DNA from 3 places in the Pseudomonas sp. NPDC087598 genome. Region 1 is predicted to be linked to each of the others. Evidence: riboswitches for the same ligand, from Rfam matches in the RefSeq annotation. Region 1 holds a riboswitch; each other region holds the start of a gene.
The links. A riboswitch is a leader RNA that binds a small molecule or an ion and turns the genes downstream of it on or off. The one in region 1 is predicted to bind cobalamin.

Region 1 (6,419 bases):
TGAAACCGATTCAGCTGCCCCTAGGTGTGCGTCTGCGTGACGACGCCACCTTCATCAACTACTACCCAGGCGCCAATGCCGCTGCACTCGGCTATGTCGAGCGCCTATGCGAAGCCGACGCCGGCTGGACAGAAAGCCTGATCTACCTGTGGGGCAAACACGGCGTAGGGCGTACGCATCTGTTGCAGGCCGCGTGCCTGCGCTTCGAGCAGATGGGCGAGCCGGCGGTGTATCTGCCGTTGGCCGAGTTGATGGATCGCGGTATCGAAATTCTCGACAACCTTGAGCAGTATGAACTGGTCTGTCTGGACGACTTGCAGGTGATTGCCGGCAAGGCGGACTGGGAAGAGGCGATGTTTCATCTGTTCAACCGTCTGCGTGACAGCGGTCGGCGCCTGCTGATCGCGGCTTCAACCTCGCCGCGTGAACTGCCGGTCAAACTGGCGGACTTGAAATCGCGTCTGACCCTGGCGCTGATCTTTCAGATGCGCCCACTCTCCGATGAAGACAAATTGCGTGCCTTGCAATTGCGCGCATCACGTCGAGGTCTGCACCTGACTGACGAAGTCGGGCATTTTATTTTGACTCGCGGCACCCGCAGCATGAGTGCGCTGTTTGACCTGCTCGAGCAGCTCGATCAGGCCTCGTTGCAGGCGCAACGCAAGCTCACCATTCCCTTCCTCAAAGAAACCCTCGGCTGGTAGCCATCCCTTTGGTTCTGCGGCTTTCAGCGCGTTTCGGCATATTTCAGGCGCCAGAAAATCCGCTTTCCTGCACCGGGTGCAGGCCGCGTATTCATTCAAATGGGCTTAAGCGCTTAGATGTAAACGAGAAACCGAGAAGTCACAAAAAGATCGATTGAATTTGCAAATGAGGTCGATAGCGGGCATAGTCTCGGCTTCTTTACAACTATCAGCCACGGTCGTGCCCATGCTAAAGCGCTTCGCACCCCTCGTGCCTCTCGCACTCGTCACCCTGTTGTACGGTTGCGCTGCTCATTCTCCAGTTCAAGAGCAGCCTCAACAGGTTAAAAATTCTGCCACTGCCCAGTCTTCCGTTATTTACCAGGAAGAGCTGGACACCGAAAAAGAACTGTCGGACTTCAACGGCAACAAGCCTTACCAGCTTCCAGTTCTGGCCGACAGTATCCTCGAACGCGGCATGTCCCTGATCGGTACCCGTTACCGTTTCGGTGGTACTTCTGAAGCCGGTTTCGATTGCAGCGGTTTTATCGGTTACCTGTTCCGCGAAGAAGCCGGCATGAACCTGCCACGCTCCACTCGCGAAATGATCAACGTTGACGCGCCGCTGGTATCGCGCAGCAACCTCGAGCCGGGCGATCTGCTGTTCTTCGCCACCAACGGTCGTCGCGGTCGTGTCAGCCACGCCGGGATCTACCTGGGCGACAACCAGTTCATCCACTCCAGCAGTCGTCGCAGCGGCGGTGTTCGCATCGACAGCCTGGGTGACAGCTACTGGAGCAAGACCTTCATCGAAGCCAAGCGTGCACTCGCCATGGCCCCGACCGTGGTCACCGCTCGCAAGTAATTCCCCCGTTGTCGCCACGTCCGTGGCGACAAAACGGTTTCCGGCAACGGAGTAGACCTAGACTTTACAAGGTGAAGTTAAAGTCTTACTTGAAGTTTGCCGCGTAGCCGCTAGAATCCTGAATCTATATTGATGGCAAACCGCCTGCGTGCTGCGCAGGCGGTTTTGTTTTCTGTCCATCCGGCAGAGAAAGCCGCAGCCAGATCAGGATGTTCTGCTTATGACCATGTCGGCCCGCCTCGCATTGATCTTCTTCGCAGCGCTGCTCAGCGCCTGTGCCAGCCGTACACCGCCGCCTGCGCCTGTGGTTCGCGCGCCGGTCGTGTTCGGCCCCTCGCAATCTTTCTCGCCGGCTGCTGAAGACGTGCTGTTCCGCGCGCTTGGCCTGGTGGGTACGCCTTATCGCTGGGGTGGCAACACGCCGGATTCAGGGTTTGATTGCAGCGGACTCATCGGTTTTGTCTACCGTGATGCCGCAGGTATCTCTCTGCCGCGTTCCACTCGCGAGCTGATCGTGATGCAGGCGCCGAATGTCGGTAAGGAAGGCTTGCAGACGGGAGATCTGATTTTCTTCGCCACCAATGGCGGCTCGCAGGTCAGTCATGCGGGGATTTACGTCGGAGAAGGGCGCTTCGTGCATGCGCCGGCCACTGGCGGCACGGTGAAGCTGGACAGCTTGTCGAAGGCGTATTGGCAGAAGGCTTATCTGAGTGCGAAACGGGTGTTGCAGCCTGAGCATCTGGCGCATAACCCGTAAGAAAAATCGCAGCAATCTTAATGTGGGAGCGAGCCTGCTCGCGAAAACGGTGTATCAGTCAACTCGATGGAGGCTGACACACCGCATTCGCGAGCAGGCTCGCTCCCACAGTTGTTTCAGGTCAAATTCAATATCACTTCGTGGCAGACACCCGCCACACCTTGTTCCCCACGTCATCCGCCACCAGCAAACCACCTTGCTGGTCGATCACCACGCCCACCGGGCGGCCCAGCGCATTCTCGTCCTTGTCGAGGAAACCGGTCAGCACATCCACCGGTGCGCCGTTCGGCTTGCCGCCGGTAAACGGCACGAAAATCACTTTATAACCACTGTGCGGCTTGCGGTTCCAGGAGCCGTGCTGGCTAATGAACGCGCCTTCCTTGAACTGCGCCGGCAGCGTGTTGCCCTCGGCGAAGGTCAGGCCCAGCGAAGCAGTGTGCGGGCCGACCGCGTAATCCGGGGCAATGGCTTTGGCGACCAGGTCGAGGTTCTGCGGATTCACCCGCACATCAACATGCTGCCCGTAATAGCTGAACGGCCAGCCATAAAATCCACCGTCCTTGACCGAGGTGATGTAGTCCGGCACCAGGTCGCTGCCGATCTCGTCACGCTCGTTGACCGCCGTCCACAGCGCGCCGCTGGTGGGTTCCCAGGCCAGGCCGTTGGGATTGCGAATGCCCGAGGCGAAGATGCGGTGATTGCCGGTCGCCCGGTCGACTTCCCAGATCGCCGCGCGACCTTCCTCTTTATCCAGGCCGTTTTCGCCGACGTTGCTGTTCGAGCCGACTGTGACGTATAGCTTGTTGCCGTCCTTGCTGGCGATAACGTTCTTGGTCCAGTGATGATTCAGCGTGCCGCCGGGCAGGTCCGTCACCTTGATCGGTTGCGACTTGATTTCGGTCGCGCCGGGTTCGTAATGGAAGCGCAGCAGGCGATCGGTATCCGCCACATACAGATCATTGCCGACCAGGGTCATGCCAAACGGCGAATTGAGGTTCTGCAGGAACACCGTACGCGTCTCGGCGACACCGTCATGATCGGCATCACGCAGCAGAGTGATGCGATTCGGGCTCGGTACGCCGGCGCCAGCCTTGCCCATGACTTTCTTCATCACCCAGCCACGAATGCCGCTGCTGTCGTCAGGTTTCGGCGGGGCATTGGTTTCTGCCACCAGCACATCACCATTGGGCAACACGTAGAGCCAGCGTGGATGATCAAGGCCTTCGGCGAACGCAGCGACCTGGGTGCCTGCCGCTGCGGTCGGTTTGCCGCCCTCGGGCCAGCCGATCGCCGGGGCAATATTCACTGTCGGGATCAGGGTCTTGTTCGGTTCAGGCAATTTCGGTGACGGGCCGGTGCCGTCGGAAACTTGCAGGCTGGAGGATTCACCACAGGCGGCGAGCCCTCCGGCGAGGGCGATGACAAAAGCGAGCTGGGACTTGCGCATTACTGATCTTCCCTATGAATGCATTCCTAATCATAGAGGAGCGCGCAAGCCCGATGGTTCAACTGCTCAACTGCGGGCCTCTTTGAACAGCACGGCAATGCCCGGGTGATAGTTGCCGGCTTCGTTGCGCAACTTGCGGTAGGCGTAGGGGAAATACCAGGCGACGGCGCAGGTGTGTTCTTTTTGCAGGTCGTCGACCATGTCTTGCAGCTCTTCGGGGCTGGCGCTGTGCTGGGCTTTTTGCGGGGCGACAAACAGGCAGCCGAGTTTGAGGTCGCTGGCAAAGCTGATGCGTCTGGCGTCGCTGGTGATCTCCTGCAATGCTTGGGTCAGGTTGAGGTTGTTGACCCGTGGCCAGCGTTGCGTGGCCTGGATGTAAGCGCGGTCATCGCTGCCTGCGAGGAACAGGTCGGCGCGGGCATTGCGCTCGCCTTCTTCGTTTTGCTTGCGGGTGGCCGTCTGTTCCAGCGTCACCAGCTCGGCCATCCATGCCGCTGCCGAGAGCAAGCCGAGATTGGCTTTCTCGTCATGCCAGTAAGGCGTGTCGCTGTCGCCGCGCACGGCGTTGTAGCGGTCGATACAGTCAAACCAGCGTTCAAGCACCGGGCGCAGGAATTCCAGGCGCGGATTGCTGATGATCATGCCTTGCATCGTAATCATCCTTATTGTTGTGATGGCTTTTTCGAGAAAAGCATGGCTCTTTGATATCACTTGTTTCAGCATGGCACAAGATTGGCGCCAGATAATTGATCGACGGCAGTTATTCGCTCGACGGCCCCCTCTTTAATTGACGCTCCACCCCCAACCCTCTAACCTTCGCGGCTTGTTTCAGGTGCTCTGTGACCTGCGTCGACAGAGTGAAACAGGGAAGCCGGTGAGGGTTGTCTTCGCGCGAAGAACCACTACGATCCCGGCGCTGCCCCCGCAACGGTAAATGAGTAAAAGCTGCGCCTTGAGCCACTGCCTCGAAAGAAGCGGGAAGGCGCGCAGCCAGGCCTTGCGCCGCTCATGAGCCCGGAGACCGGCCTGATCCATCCAGCGGCATCACGGTGGGCGATGCCAGGCTTTTTGCCGTCTATTCTTGTGCCTGCCCGCCGTTATCCAGCCTCAACGGAGAGCTCCCCCATGACTGATTCCCCCGAGCGTGACGAACGCCATCTGGCGCGTATGCAACGCAAAAAAGCCGTCATCGACGAACGCATCGCCAACTCGCCTGACGAATGCGGCCTGGTGTTGGTGCTGACCGGCAATGGCAAAGGCAAAAGCAGCTCGGCGTTCGGCATGCTCGCCCGCGCCATGGGCCACGGCATGCAGTGCGGCGTGGTGCAGTTCATCAAGGGCCGTAACAGCACCGGTGAAGAACTGTTCTTCCGTCGCTTCCCCGAGCAAGTGCGTTTCCATGTGATGGGCGAAGGTTTCACCTGGGAAACCCAGGACCGTCAGCGCGACATCGCCGCCGCCGAAGCCGCTTGGGCCGTCTCCCGCGAACTGCTGCGCGATCCCTCGATCGGTCTGGTGGTGCTCGATGAACTGAACATCGCCCTCAAGCACGGCTACCTCGATCTTGATCAGGTGCTCAGCGACTTGCAGGCGCGTCCGCCGATGCAGCACGTAATCGTCACCGGTCGTGCGGCCAAACCGGAAATGATCGAGATGGGCGACACGGTCACCGAAATGGGCATGCTCAAACACGCCTTCCAGGCCGGCATCAAAGCGCAGAAAGGCGTCGAACTTTGAATCAACCACGTCACTGCCCGGCGGTCCTTATCGCCGCACCGGCCTCCGGTCAGGGCAAGACCACCGTCACCGCTGCGTTGGCCCGTTTGCATCGCAATCAGGGGCGCAAGGTTCGCGTGTTCAAATGCGGACCGGATTTTCTCGACCCGATGATTCTTGAGCGCGCCAGCGGTGCGCCGGTCTATCAATTGGACATGTGGATGGTCGGCGAGCAGGAAAGCCGTCGCCTGTTGTGGGAAGCCGCAGCCGATGCCGACCTGATTCTGATCGAAGGCGTGATGGGATTGTTTGACGGCACGCCCTCGAGCGCCGATCTGGCGCGGCATTTTGGCGTGCCGGTACTCGGGGTGATCGACGGCACGGCTATGGCTCAGACGTTCGGTGCATTGGCATTGGGTCTGGCACGCTATCAGCCGGACTTGCCGTTTGCCGGCGTCCTGGCCAATCGCGTCGGCACCTTGCGCCATGCGCAATTGCTCGAAGGCAGCCTCACCGAAGGTTTGCGCTGGTACGGCGCGTTGTCCCGCGAGACCGGGATCGAGCTGCCGAGCCGCCACCTCGGCCTCGTGCAAGCCAGCGAACTGAATGACCTCGACATGCGCCTCGACGCGGCCGCCGCAGCCCTCGCCAGCAGTTGTGAGGTAGCGCTGCCACCGGCCGTGGAGTTCGCCGCGCCTGACGTAATCGCCGCCGAGCCGTTGCTCAACGGCGTGCGAATTGCCGTTGCCCGTGATGAGGCGTTTGCCTTCACTTATGGCGCGAGCCTCGATCTGTTGCGCGCGATGGGGGCTGAGTTGAGCTTCTTCTCGCCAATCCGCGATACACAATTGCCCGAGGCGGACAGTTTGTATCTGCCCGGTGGTTATCCGGAGTTGCATCACGTTGCGCTGTCGCAGAACACCGCGATGCTCGACGCGATCCGAGCGCATC
Region 2 (6,419 bases), on a different contig from region 1:
CCGGCAAAAATATCCATGTCCGGCACGTCGACGTTGGCCAGCAACCGAGTGCCCAATTGCGGCATCTTGCGCAAGGTCAGATCCAGCCAGCCGGACACCTCATGCACCTGACCGTTCTTCAATTGCCGGATCGGTTTACCGGCGTAGGCCAGCACACCTTCGATGGTCGACAACCCCGGCATCTTCGCCGAGGAGGAAATGCCGTGTGCGATGGCGTCGATACGGGAGAAGCGCTGACGCTGCTGATCGATGATCGCGGAAGAAAGCGTTGGCACCGAACTGCAACCACTGAGGATCGCCACACCCGCCGCTTTCGCCCGCTCATTGAGCAGGCCCACGCCGTTGACGAAAGTTCGGCAGTCAGCCAGATCACAGTAATTCACCGAGGCGGCGATGCAACTCTCGGCAACCGCATAGGACTGCCCTTGAAACGGGCCACCGGTATGAACCACCAAATGGATGTTCAGCAAGCTCAGAGCGGCGCTGAACTCCGGCCCCATGGCATCGCCACACCAACCTTCGGCAACGGCCCCCGATTGGCTGTTCAACTCATCGAGCTTGCCTTGCAACTTGTCCGGATTACGCCCGGACAGCACCAACTCCACACCGCGCATGCCCGCCAGATGCCGGCAAACAATGCTGCCGAAATTACCGTAGCCACCGACCACCATCACCCTGAACTGCATGTCTTCTGTCCCTGACTGCGAGGCTGTTATCAGCCTAAAACGGATACCCACGTACTGGCCGTGGAGAATATAGATCCGTGTACCCGCACGCCACACCCGACGCGCGGGAGGTGTGGCGGATCAGTCATAAGGCCGGAACCCGCCCCTTACCGCGTGGTATCAAGCACCAGTCGGCCGTGTAAATGACGACCGAGGCTTTTATCGATGGCCGCTGCCGCGTCACTCAAGGGGTAAGCCTCAACCTCAACGGTCAGGTGGCCCTTGTCGAATAACCCGGCGATCAGCGACAGCTGCCGGCCATCAGAGCGGGTGGCGAAGTGGACCGGTGTAATGCCGTAGTCGTTTGCCAGGGTCATGTTTGGCGCGCTCACGGGGGATACCAGCACACCGTTTCTTTTCAGCACTGCGAACGAGCGCTTCTGCGTTTCACCGCCGACCAGGTCCAGCACCACATCCATGCCGGACACCTGTTCTTCGAAGGCCTGGGCGGTGTAGTCGATGGTGTGGTTGGCACCGAGTGCCTTGAGGTACGCATGATGGTGCGCAGATGCCGTGGCATAGACCTCGGCGCCCAGATATCTGGCGATCTGCACGGCCATACTGCCGACACCACCCGCAGCGGCGTGAATCAACACTTTCTGCCGCCGTTGCACGCCGGCGTGTTCGGTGAGTGCCTGCCACGCTGTCAACGCGCTGGCGGGCACCGCGCCGGCCTGCAACGCACTCAGCGAGCGAGGCTTGAGCGCCAGTTTTTCTACCGGGGCCACCGCTTTGCTCGCATAGCCGCCGACGATGTTGATGAAACCGAATACCTCGTCGCCGAGGCTGAAGCCGGTGACGCCGTCACCCTTGGCGATCACGGTCCCGGCCACTTCAACGCCCGGTGTGAACGGCATTGGCAGCGGGATGAACGCCTGCATGGCACCCGAGAGGATTTTCCAGTCAATCGGATTGACCCCGGCGGCGGCGACCTGAATCAGCACCTCGCCAGCTCCAGCAACCGGATCGGCAACCTCTTCCAGACGCAACGCTGCAGAACCGCCGTACTCGTAAACACGCAAAGCCTTCATCACAATCTCCACTGTTTAACGGGTTGATCAAACGTCTGTTGCCAGGGCTCTCCCCTGGCAACAGCGCGACTCAAGTACGGCGTGCGTCGAGGCTGAAGCGACCGGCACCGAAGGCCACCACCTGCAACAGGCCACCGGCCATGGCGATATTCTTGAAGAAGTGGATGAACTGGTTCTGATCGCCCAGCGCGTTATGGAAAGCCAGGGCAGTCATCACGCTGAACAGCGCCAATACCGCCGCCACGGTGCGAGTGCGATAGCCAGCGATCAGCGCCAGGCCACCGCCGATTTCAACGATGATCGCCACGGCCAACGCCACGGATGGCAGCGGTAGCCCGACGGAGCTGATGTACCCGATCATCATTGCCGGCGCGGCCAGTTTGGAGAAACCGGAGAGGATGAAAATCGCGCTGAGCAGTACACGGCCGATCAACGCGGCCGAGGCTTGAGCGACATCGGCGCGTGACTGTTCAGCGACTTGTGGTTGAGCGGTGTTTGCAGAAATGGTCATCGGTATTTCCTTCAAAAGTTCGGGGGTTCGGCGTGAACCGCCCTGTTGAAGAAAATCTTGCGCTGCAACGACTCATCTGAATAGCTGACTAATTTAGATCATCACGTTCTAAAAAATAGACAAGCTGAGTACGCAGCATTCGGTTATATCTGCGTGACCCACCCCGTCATGTTCGAGGCTGCGACGATGATTTCCGACCCGGGCACACCAACCCTGGACCAACTGCGCGTGTTCCTGACCGTCGTCGACGTCGGCAGTTTTGCCGGGGCCGCGAGGAAGCTGCACCGCGCCACTTCGGTGGTCAGCTATTCGATTGCCAACTTGGAAATGCAGCTCGGCGTGTCGCTGTTCGATCGCCAGACCACCCGCAAACCGCAACTCACCGAGGCCGGCCGCACGGTGCTGGCCGAAGCGCGGACCATCGCCCAAGGCGTGCACGGCTTGCGCGCCAAAGTGAAAGGTTTGCTGCAAGGGCTGGAAGCCGAAGTGCATCTGGTACTCGATGTGATGCTGCCGCCCGAGCGTGTGGTCGACGCGCTGAAATCCTTTCGCGAAGCCTTCCCCACCGTTGCTCTGCACTTGCACATGGAGGCGCTTGGGGCCGTCACGGAGCTGGTCATCAACGGTAACGCCATCGTCGGAGTCAGCGGGCCGATGAACGAAGGCATCGACGGTATCGAGAGAATCGCAGTCGGCAGCGTCGAGCTGATTCCGGTGGCAGATCCCGGGCATCCGTTGGCCTCAAGCGAGTCGAATGCGCCGGGGGCCGGGCGCGAGTTCACTCAACTGGTGCTGTCCGACCGTTCGCGGCTGACCAAGGACCGGGAGTTCGCCGTGCTCAGCAACCGCACCTGGCGGTTGGCGGACCTCGGCGCCAAACACATGCTGCTGCGCGAAGGCATCGGCTGGGGCAACATGCCGGTCCCGATGGTCGAAGAGGACTTGCGCAGCGGTCGTCTGGTACGCCTGCAGTTGCCGGAATACGAGAGCGGCATTTACACCTTCGACGTCATCTATCGCACCGATCTGCCACCCGGCCCGGCGGCGCGGTGGTTGATCGAGCGCTTTGTGCAACAGGGGGCGGCGCAGCAGGCATAGGCCGGTCCGAAAAGTTGACGAACGGTCTGTCGAATGTTCAGATGCCGCCCAGTTTCAGGTGTCCCATGCCGCCGTGCATGGGGTGAAACGGGAAACCGGTAGGTTCTTTTCGAACAAGTCCGGTGCTGCCCCCGCAACGGTATACGCGTGATGTTTTCGACACACCACTGTGGCCAAAAAGCCATGGGAAGGTGAAGGCATCGATACGCGTGAGCCCGGAGACCGGCCTGGAATTTCTGTTTGGCAAAATCCTGCGGTGGGCGGGCATGGGCCGGTATTGGCTGTGCGCGATGCCTTCTCCTGCATGCTCTTCTGCGAAGATCCTTTTCGAGAAGACAATGATTCGACCTTTCAATCCCTCGGCTCCCTCCCTGTTATTCGGTTGCCTGTTCAGCCCGTTTCTGCTGGCCGACGACGCGCCGCTGGAACTCAATCAGCAAATCGTTTCCGCGCCCTCGGTGGAGTCCACCACCGTCGCCGACATGGCGCACTACGGCAGCAAAGTGGAAATCGTCAGCCGCGAGCAGATCGAGCGCGCAGGCCCCGGCGCCGATGTCAGCCGCGTCATGCAGATGTTCATTCCCGGCTTGTACGTCGCACCGAAAAACGGCCCGTTCGACTACGGCACCTACTCCTTGCTGGGCGGGCGCAACGACGACACGCTGATCCTGCTCGACGGCGTGCGACTGAATAACCGTCTCTACGGTGGCCTGTATCTGGACACCCTGCCGGCCAACGCCATCGAGCGCATCGAAGTGCTCAAGGGTGGGCAGAGTCTGTTGTTCGGCACGCAGGCAGTGTCGGGAGTGATCAACATCGTCACCCGCAGCCCGCAGAGCCGCAAAGCTTCCGGCGAAGTCAATCTGGGCCTGGACACCTTCGGCGGCACCACTGAAGACGCCCGGGTCGAGAACATCTTCAGCAATGGTTTCGGCGACCTCGGCTTGCTCGCGTATGTCAGCCACAACGTCTCCGACGGCTACCAGCCGTTTCGCAACCGCGACATGAAAAACGATACCGAGAAGAAGCGCGCCTACGAAGTCACCACGTTCGGCGGCAAGGCCATTCAGTCGTTTGGCGATGACTCGCGGCTGGAGCTGTTCTACCAATACGCCGACGCCAATCTCGACTTCGCCCGCCCGGTCAACGATCACAAGACCACCAACGACCGCGTGCAACAGATCGCCACAGCGACCTTCGAACAGAACCTCAATGAGCGCCTGAGTTACTTCGTCAAAGGTCATATCAACGACTGGGACACGCGCTACACGCGCATCAACAACGTCGACGGTGGCGGCACCAAAGTCATCAACCACAACGACTACTGGGGTTTCACCGATTGGGGTGTGCAGGCCGAGGGCAAAGCAGAATTGCCCGGTGGTCATGTGCTGATTGTCGGTACCGACAACCAATGGTTCAAGGGCCAGGACGATGTGCTGATCATCGACAATGACAAGGCCGAAGCCCACGCGATCTATACGCAACTGCGTCCGCAGATTGACGCCCTGCCCGATTGGCACCCGAGCATCGGCATTCGTCACGAAGCCATGGCCGGCGGTGATAGCGCCACTGTCGGCATGCTCACCTCGCTTTATGACCTCAACGAAAACTGGTCCCTGCGCGGCCAGTACGGCAGTGCCTACAAACTGCCGAACGCCGAGCAATTGTTCGTCAATGAACCGGGCGACGAGATCGGCAACCGCAACCTCAAACCGGAGAAAAGCCGCAACGCCGAACTGGGTCTCGATTACAAAGGCCTGCTGCTCGACCGCGAATTCAGCGCCAGCGTCACCCTGTTCAAACGCAAGATCGACGACCTGATCACCCTCGACGACATCCAGTGGGTCAACGGCGAAGGGCAGATCCGCATGCGCGGTCTCGAGGCTGACGCGAAACTCGCGCTCAACGATCAATGGAGTGTGCAGGCCGACATGACCCGCAACCTCACCGAGTCGCGCACCGGTGTGACGATCAATGACATCCCGAGCTTCTTCGCCCGCTCACGCATCGGTTTTGAGTCGGAGAATCGTTTGTGGGGTGCCGGCGGCGCGATCCGTTATATCCGCGACGTGACCAGCTCGAAACAGGTTGAATACGGGCATTACTCGGTGGTGGATGCCGACGCTTACCGCTACCTCGACAACGCCCACCAGCATCGCCTGAGCCTGCTGGTGGAAAACCTGTTCGACCGCGACTACGTCACCAGTCGCTCGAACAACGTCGACAACCTCGGACGGCCGTTCACCTCCGAAGTCCGCTACACGTACACCTTCTGATGACGAACTCCATCAGCCACGACGGCATCGACACCCATCCGGACTGGTCGCACGTCCCCGAACATGCGCGTCACGTGTTCCTCTGCACCGGCCCACGCTGCACCCAGCGCGGCGCCTTGCAGTTATGGAAAACCCTGCGCCGGCATTTGCTGGCGCATGACCGCATCGAAACCCCGGGCGGGGTGTTGCTGACGCGCACGCACTGTCAGTTCCCGTGCAATCTGGGGCCGATTCTCACGGTGTACCCGGAGACGTGCTGGTATGGCGTGCACAGCAACGAAGACGTGCAACGGCTGGTCGAAGGGCATCTGGTCGGTGGCGAGGTCGTCGTCGATTTGCTGATCAAGGCGCGCACATGAGGGCGTCGTGGCTACTGGCGAGCGCCCTGCTCTGCTCTACTGCTGCGGGTGCCGACAGCTTGCGAAATTGCAGCGAGACCTGGAACACCGCGCAATCACCGCCGTCGCGCATTGTTGCGCTCAATCAGCACGCCGCTGACCTGTTGCTCGCCCTCGATGCCGGCCCGACGCTGGTGGGCGTGGCGTATCTGGACGATACCCATGCCGGGGATGGCAACGCCGAGTATTTCGGTGTCCCGGTGATTGCGCAGCGATACCCGTCCAGCGAAGTGCTCTATGCGCAGAAGCCGGATCTGGTGGTCGGCGGGTTTGCCACGGCGTTCGGCGACGGCGTGACCTCGCGCTCGGGTCTGGCGCGCAACGGGGTCGGTTCCTACTTACTGGAAGCGGCCTGCGCGGGGCATTCGCTGGATTACTTC
Region 3 (6,419 bases), on a different contig from region 1:
CGGGATTGTTTGCCGGTGCGGTGATCGCTTCGCTGGTTTTGCTCAATCTCACCGGCAAACACATCGGCTTCATTACCCAGACATTGCTTGTCGGGCTATTGGCGTTGGGGTTTCTGAGCATTGCCAGTGCGGGTGTTTTTCTCGCCTGGCAAGGCATCGAACCACCCGCGCCGAGCGTGTCGGCAGTAGCGGAAAACACCGGCATGGCCGGGTTTTCGGCGGCGATGATTTTTGTTTTCCTGGCGTTCGGTGGCTGGAGCGATGCCGCGACATTGTCGGCAGAAGTACGTGACGGTCGGCGCGGGATTTTCATCGCCATGCTGGGTGCGTTGACGGTGTTGATGGTGATTTATCTGGCACTCAACTGGGCGTTTGTCCGGGGCCTGGGATTTGCCGGACTGGCGGCCAGCAATGCGCCGGCGGTCGAACTGTTGAACCGCGCATTCGGCGCGCCCGGGGTGATGCTGATTCTGCTGATGGTCGGCATCGCTGCGATCGCGACCATCAACTCGACCCTGCTGGTCGGCGCCCGCACCACTTACGCCGCCGCTCGCGATGTGCCGCAGTTGCGCAGCTTCGGTGACTGGGACGACCGTCACGGTGTACCGCGTAAAGCGCTGCTCGCGGAAGGTGCGGTGGCGTTGCTGTTGGTGCTGTTTGGCAGCTTCACCCTGAGCGGGTTCAACACCATGGTCGAGTACCTGACGCCGGTGTACTGGCTGTTTTTAAGCCTGAGCAGTGTGGCGCTGATCATTCTTCGCCGGCGGTTTCCCGAGGTACCACGGCCAGTGAAGGTACCGTTGTATCCATTGTTACCATTGCTGTTTTTTTGCTTGTGCCTGTACATGCTTTATTCAAGCGTGACGGTAGTCGGGTGGGGCGCGTTTCTGGGGATTGCGGTGTTGCTGGTGGGGGCGGTGCTTTTGACCGGGTTGAGCCGCGTGGCGTCGACGCCTCGGCAGGCTCTCGAGCAGACTGCGGACTAGAACGACACCTGCGCCGGCTGCGACAAGCGCAACACCGAAAGATCCCCGGTAATACGTTTATACGCCAGGCGAATCGCCTCGATACTCCCCTCATTCTTCGCACTGTTCTCATGCAAAATCACAATGACCTTGGTGCTCAGTCGCTCAGGCTCTTTCGCCCCATGATCTTTCCACTGTCCATACGCATCGAGAACAGTAAAGCCATCGGGAAACCGCGACGTAACTTCCTTGTCGAGAAACTCACGCCAGCGCGCCGGGCTGACCGCGCCTTCCTTGCCATCCAGCGAGCCGACCGAAAAGTACAACTCGGTACGCGTCCATTGCGCCTGCGCCGGGCGCGTCGCGTCTCCCTGCAAGGTCGAACTGGCGGGATCTTTGGTGTGCACGGAAACAGGAGAGGGGCTGGCACAACCGGCGACCGCCACAAACAGTGCCGCCAGTAATAGACGTTGAGGCATGGAATTTCCTTATTGTTGACAGTAGTTGGCAAGTATAAGGGGGCAGATTAATAGCGAGAAAAGACTAAAAAGTGGGTTGAAGCTCTATTTGTGGAATATGCGAAGTGTGGTCAATTAGTTCTACTTCGAATAGCTGTTTACCAAGCGAGGCGGGCGCACCTGAAGTTTCATGCGCCGGCCAGACATCAGCGGAATGCGTTGAGCAGGAAATCGCGCACGTACAACAGGCTGGGGCTCTTGATCACGCTTTTGCGCCACACCAGATACAGCGCGTTGACCGGCGCTTCGCTCGGCAACGTCGGCGAAATCAAGCGACCGTCAGCGATGGCGTCGGCGCATTGGTAATCCGGCAGGACGCTCCAGCCGTGGCCGCCGAGCACCAGGTCCATGATGATTCGCAGATCAGGAATGGTCAGCGCTGCCTGCAACTGTGGCGCGACCTGAAACATCGTCGTCCACAAGGGTCGTACCAGCGCCAGATCTTCGTCAAAGGCAATCAGCGGCACCTGCCTGAGTTGTTCTTCGCCGGGCTGTTGCCCGAGGCGTTCCAGCAGACTCGGTGCGTACACCAGCAACATGCGCTCGGTGAGCAGATGTGCGTAGCCGTGGGAGTGTTCGTCGGGCATCGAGGCGGTGATCGCGAAATCGATCTGAGTAGCTTCTAGCATCTCGTAGATGCGCGTTTTGGTGCCGGTGTGAAAGCGCAAGGTGAAACCTTCGTCCAGCAACGGCGCGAGGCGGGCGGCGACTTGTGCGTGGAAAAAGTCCGGAGGACCGACCAGATGCACCGTGCCACCCTTGATCAGGCCCGGGCGTAGCGAGGCGATCTTGCTTTCCAGACCATCGAGAAACGGCGCCACGGAACGCGCCAGTTCGTCCGCCGCTTCAGTCGGCTCGACACCGCGTGGCAAGCGCCGGAACAGCGGCTTGCCAACCAGCGCTTCGACCGCCTGAATGTGCATCGATGCTGCCGGTTGAGTGATGCCCAAGTGTTCCGCAGCCTTGGAAAACGACTTGGCACGGTACGCTTCGAGGAACGTTCGCAGGTGGGTGAGGTGGCTCATGGTGCTCCGGCGCCCAAAGGGTGAAGGTTGCTTTTACCACTGTGCCTGCCGGAACGGAACGCCATGGCGGCGTTCCGTGCGCTGAGGGCTTATAGAGTCTCAGCCGCCCGATAGCGTGGTGTTGCGGCCATCTGACTCAATACCAGCAACAAGCCCAGCGCCGAAACCGCTGCACCGGTGAGTCCGACGAAGCTCAGACCAACCTGACTGATCGTGACGGCGCCCAGCACCGATCCCAACGCGATCCCGGAATTGAATCCGGCAATATTCAAACCTGCCGCGACCCCATGAGCGTGCGGCGCATGACGCTCGGCAACCCCGATCAAACGCGCCTGCAACGCCGGCACTGCGGCGAAGCTGAACATACCCAGCAGGGCGACCAGCACGCCCATCATCAACGCTGAACCGGAGAATGCCCACATGCCCGCCGTCACCACCACAATGCCGGCGATCAATGCAGCGCTGGCGCGGTCGACGCCCCAGGCATCCGTCAGTTTGCCGCCGAGCACATTGCCGATAGCCGCCATCACGCCATACAACAACATGAACACGCCGACGGTGGCGGCGGTGGTGCCGGTCACCTCGGTGAGCACCGGTGCGATGTAGGTGTAGGCGACGAAGGAACCGGCATAACCCAGCACCGTGACCAGTGCGCCGGCCAACAGCTTGCCGTTGAGCAACGCCTTCAGACTGTGCAACGCCGAGCCGCTGTCGGCAGCGGTTGGCAGCGGATCACGCATGCCGAACAGCAAACCGAAGAAGCCAATCGCACCGAACACCGCAATCGCCGCCAACACCAGACGCCACGACATCACGCCGCCGAGATAGGTACTGATCGGCACGCCAATAGCCATGGCCAAGGTAAAACCACCGAACACCACCGCCACCGCACTACCGGCGCGCCCGGGACCAGCCAAGCGCGCCGCCGTACTCGAAGCCACTGCCAGAAACAGACCATGCCCCATGCCGGCGATGAATCGCGCCACCAGCATCAGCGTCAACGTCGTCGAAAACGCCGCCGCGAGGCTACCGACGCTGAACACCAGCGCCGTGGCGAGCATCACGTTCTTGCGTGACCAGCGGGCGGTCAATGCACTGAACAACGGCGCCGACAGCGTGGCGCCCAAGGCATACGCGGTGATGGTCGCCCCGGTGGCTTCGACGTCGACGCCGAGACTGCGGGCCATGACGTCGGTTAAACCAATCGGCACGAATTCGGCCAAACCCAGAGCGAAAGCGCTGAGGGTGAAGATGTAAATGACAAAGGGCATGTGAGCCTCTCTCGGAAGGGGAAGATGGCGAGAGGCTAGAGAGCAATGATCTATAAATGAAATTGGTTATTCGGTGTATGGGTATAAATCTATTTATGACAACCCCCTGTAGGAGCTGCGGCACGCTGCGTTCTTTTGATCTGCTTTGGCTTTTGCCCTTTAGCCCCTTCGGCAGGCCGAGTGAAGGTGTTCATCCGGGGGTTAGGCGCGCAGCGCCGTTTGGCGAAGCCAAACACATCGAGAGGAGGTGCAGCGCAGCAAACCGTAGGCGATGCCCCCGGATGGACACCGTAGCGAGGGAACACTGAGCCCAAGCGAAGTGCCGTACGCCGGGGGCCAAGCCTTTTGCTTACTTTTCGGCGTCTGGAAAAGTGAGTCGCTGTAAGAGCGAAACCGCCAGAGGCAACACCCGCAGCAACGGATATGCACGCAAAACGAAAAACCCGAAACCCAATCCCATTGACCCTAAACCACACCATGCGTAGCCTTGCACCTTCGAGGTTCTCCGGCAAAAACCGGAGCTAAGAAGGGAACGCGGTCCAAGCCGCGGCTGCCCCCGCAACTGTGAACGGTGAAATTCACTGCCACGCCACTGCCAGCTCAACCCATGAGCCAGCGGGAAGGCGCAGCGAATGCCAGGCTCAAGGCCTGAACACCGTCAGCCAGGAGACCTGCCTCGTCACAGATTTCTCACTACAACCGGGCGGGGTGATCCGGTGGCGAATTCTTCCGCGCGCAGCTGCGCCGCGGATCTCGTCCCGTTTGCCCGCCACCTTGCCAAAGGGCATCCGATGAAAACACTGGCCAAACTCCCCGTCACCATCGTCACCGGCTTCCTCGGCTCGGGCAAAACCACACTGCTGCGACACATGCTCGACAACGCTCAGGGCCGGCGTATCGCGGTGATCGTCAACGAGTTCGGCGAGTTGGGCATCGACGGTGAAATCCTCAAGCAATGCACCATCGGCTGCACCGAAGAAGAAGCCACCGGCCGCGTTTACGAACTGGCCAACGGCTGCCTGTGCTGCACCGTTCAAGAAGAATTCTTCCCGGTGATGCGCGAATTGGTTGCCCGTCGCGCCGACCTCGATCACATCCTCATCGAAACCTCCGGCCTGGCCCTGCCAAAACCGCTGGTTCAGGCCTTCCAGTGGCCGGAAATTCGTAGCGCCTGCACCGTCGACGCGGTGATCACTGTGGTCGACAGCCCGGCCGTGGCCGCCGGCACCTTTGCCGCGTTCCCGGATCAGGTCGATGCCCAGCGCAAACTCGATCCGAACCTGGATCACGAATCGCCGCTGCACGAACTGTTCGCCGATCAACTGGCCAGCGCCGACCTGGTGATTCTCAACAAGGCCGACCAGACCAGCCCGGAAGATCTGGCTCGCGTACGCGCCGAAGTCGCCGAAGAACTGCCGCCAGCGGTGAAGATCATCGAAGCCAGCAACGGTCGTCTGCCGCTGGACGTGCTGATCGGCCTCGGCGCCGGTTCGGAAGAACACATCGATAGCCGCCACAGCCATCACGACCATCACCACGGTGAAGGCGATGACGATCACGACGACCACGATCACGACGCCTTCGATTCGATTTCCATCGAACTGCCGCAAGCCGACGAAAGCCTGTTGCTCGACGCGCTGACGCAACTGGTGGTCAAGCACGGCATCCTGCGTGTGAAGGGTTTCGCGGCCATCCCGAACAAGCCGATGCGCCTGCTGATTCAAGGCGTGGGTACGCGTTTCGACAAGCATTTCGACCGTCAGTGGGGCGCCGATGAAGCGCGTGTCACGCGTCTGGTATTGATCGGTCAGGAACTCGACGCGGCGCAACTTGAAGCGCAACTGCGCGCCGCGCTCAGCGTTTAAGCCATGCACCTGCTCAGGACCCAGCCCGGCGGTTTCGTGTCGGATGACAACATTGCCGACCTTGGACAAACCCCCGCCGAGCTGGTGATCCTGTGCAGCGGCGACTCCAGTCTGGCGCTGCTCGCCGAGGCCGCGCAGCAGTTGCCCGAGGATTATCCGAGCCTGCGTCTGGCCAACCCGATGCAGGTGCAGAATCATGCTTCGGTCGATTTGTACGTCGATGAAGTGCTGCGTCATGCCAAGGTCATTCTGATTTCGCTGCACGGCGGCATTGCTTATTGGCGCTACGGCGTCGAGCGTTTGATCGAGCTGTCCGAGCGCGGTGTGCAAGTGATTCTGGTGCCGGGTGATGATCGCCCCGATCCGGAACTCAGCGACTTGAGTACCGTCGGCGCCGAGGAACGCGACCGGCTCTGGCAGTTCCTGCGTCAGGGCGGCATGGGCAATGCGCTGGATTTCTTCCGTTGTCTGGCCAGTCGTTGGCTTGCTCGCGATTACGTTTGGGGCGAGCCGCAGACCCTGCCACGCACAGCGATTTACCACCCCGATAAAAACACCGCGGCACTGCGCGACTGGCAAGCCGATTGGCTGCCGGATCAACCGGTCGCGGCGGTGTTGTTTTACCGTTCACACCTGCAAGCGGCGAACACGGCGTTCATCGATGTTTTCTGCCAGCGCCTGCAAGCGGCGGGGCTTAATCCGTTGCCGATTGCCGTGGCCAGCCTGAAAGAGCCCGGCTGTCTGGCAGTCGTCGAAGATTGGCTGGATGAGGTCG

Region 2: another riboswitch for cobalamin. It lies ahead of ACIOWE_RS20650 (TonB-dependent receptor plug domain-containing protein); the one in region 1 lies ahead of cobO (cob(I)yrinic acid a,c-diamide adenosyltransferase).
Region 3: another riboswitch for cobalamin. It lies ahead of cobW (cobalamin biosynthesis protein CobW); the one in region 1 lies ahead of cobO (cob(I)yrinic acid a,c-diamide adenosyltransferase).

The regions. Positions count from the first base shown of each region.
Region 1 covers NZ_JBIUWQ010000044.1:17,160-23,578, forward strand. Annotated here, with positions in the region: gene hda (DnaA regulatory inactivator Hda) at 1-704, shown strand, start outside; gene ACIOWE_RS21485 (C40 family peptidase) at 931-1,548, shown strand; gene ACIOWE_RS21490 (C40 family peptidase) at 1,769-2,305, shown strand; gene ACIOWE_RS21495 (PQQ-dependent sugar dehydrogenase) at 2,439-3,752, opposite strand; gene ACIOWE_RS21500 (hypothetical protein) at 3,819-4,403, opposite strand; cobalamin riboswitch at 4,566-4,797, shown strand; gene cobO (cob(I)yrinic acid a,c-diamide adenosyltransferase) at 4,878-5,489, shown strand; gene ACIOWE_RS21510 (cobyrinate a,c-diamide synthase) at 5,486-6,419, shown strand, end outside.
Region 2 covers NZ_JBIUWQ010000041.1:20,537-26,955, forward strand. Annotated here, with positions in the region: gene ACIOWE_RS20630 (saccharopine dehydrogenase) at 1-686, opposite strand, end outside; gene ACIOWE_RS20635 (NADP-dependent oxidoreductase) at 833-1,756, opposite strand; gene ACIOWE_RS20640 (DoxX family protein) at 1,827-2,267, opposite strand; gene ACIOWE_RS20645 (LysR family transcriptional regulator) at 2,454-3,365, shown strand; cobalamin riboswitch at 3,405-3,611, shown strand; gene ACIOWE_RS20650 (TonB-dependent receptor plug domain-containing protein) at 3,704-5,641, shown strand; gene ACIOWE_RS20655 ((2Fe-2S) ferredoxin domain-containing protein) at 5,641-6,000, shown strand; gene ACIOWE_RS20660 (ABC transporter substrate-binding protein) at 5,997-6,419, shown strand, end outside.
Region 3 covers NZ_JBIUWQ010000007.1:85,618-92,036, reverse strand. Annotated here, with positions in the region: gene ACIOWE_RS06325 (APC family permease) at 1-986, shown strand, start outside; gene ACIOWE_RS06320 (DUF3574 domain-containing protein) at 983-1,444, opposite strand; gene ACIOWE_RS06315 (LysR family transcriptional regulator) at 1,630-2,508, opposite strand; gene ACIOWE_RS06310 (MFS transporter) at 2,598-3,779, opposite strand; cobalamin riboswitch at 4,261-4,473, shown strand; gene cobW (cobalamin biosynthesis protein CobW) at 4,571-5,644, shown strand; gene cobN (cobaltochelatase subunit CobN) at 5,648-6,419, shown strand, end outside.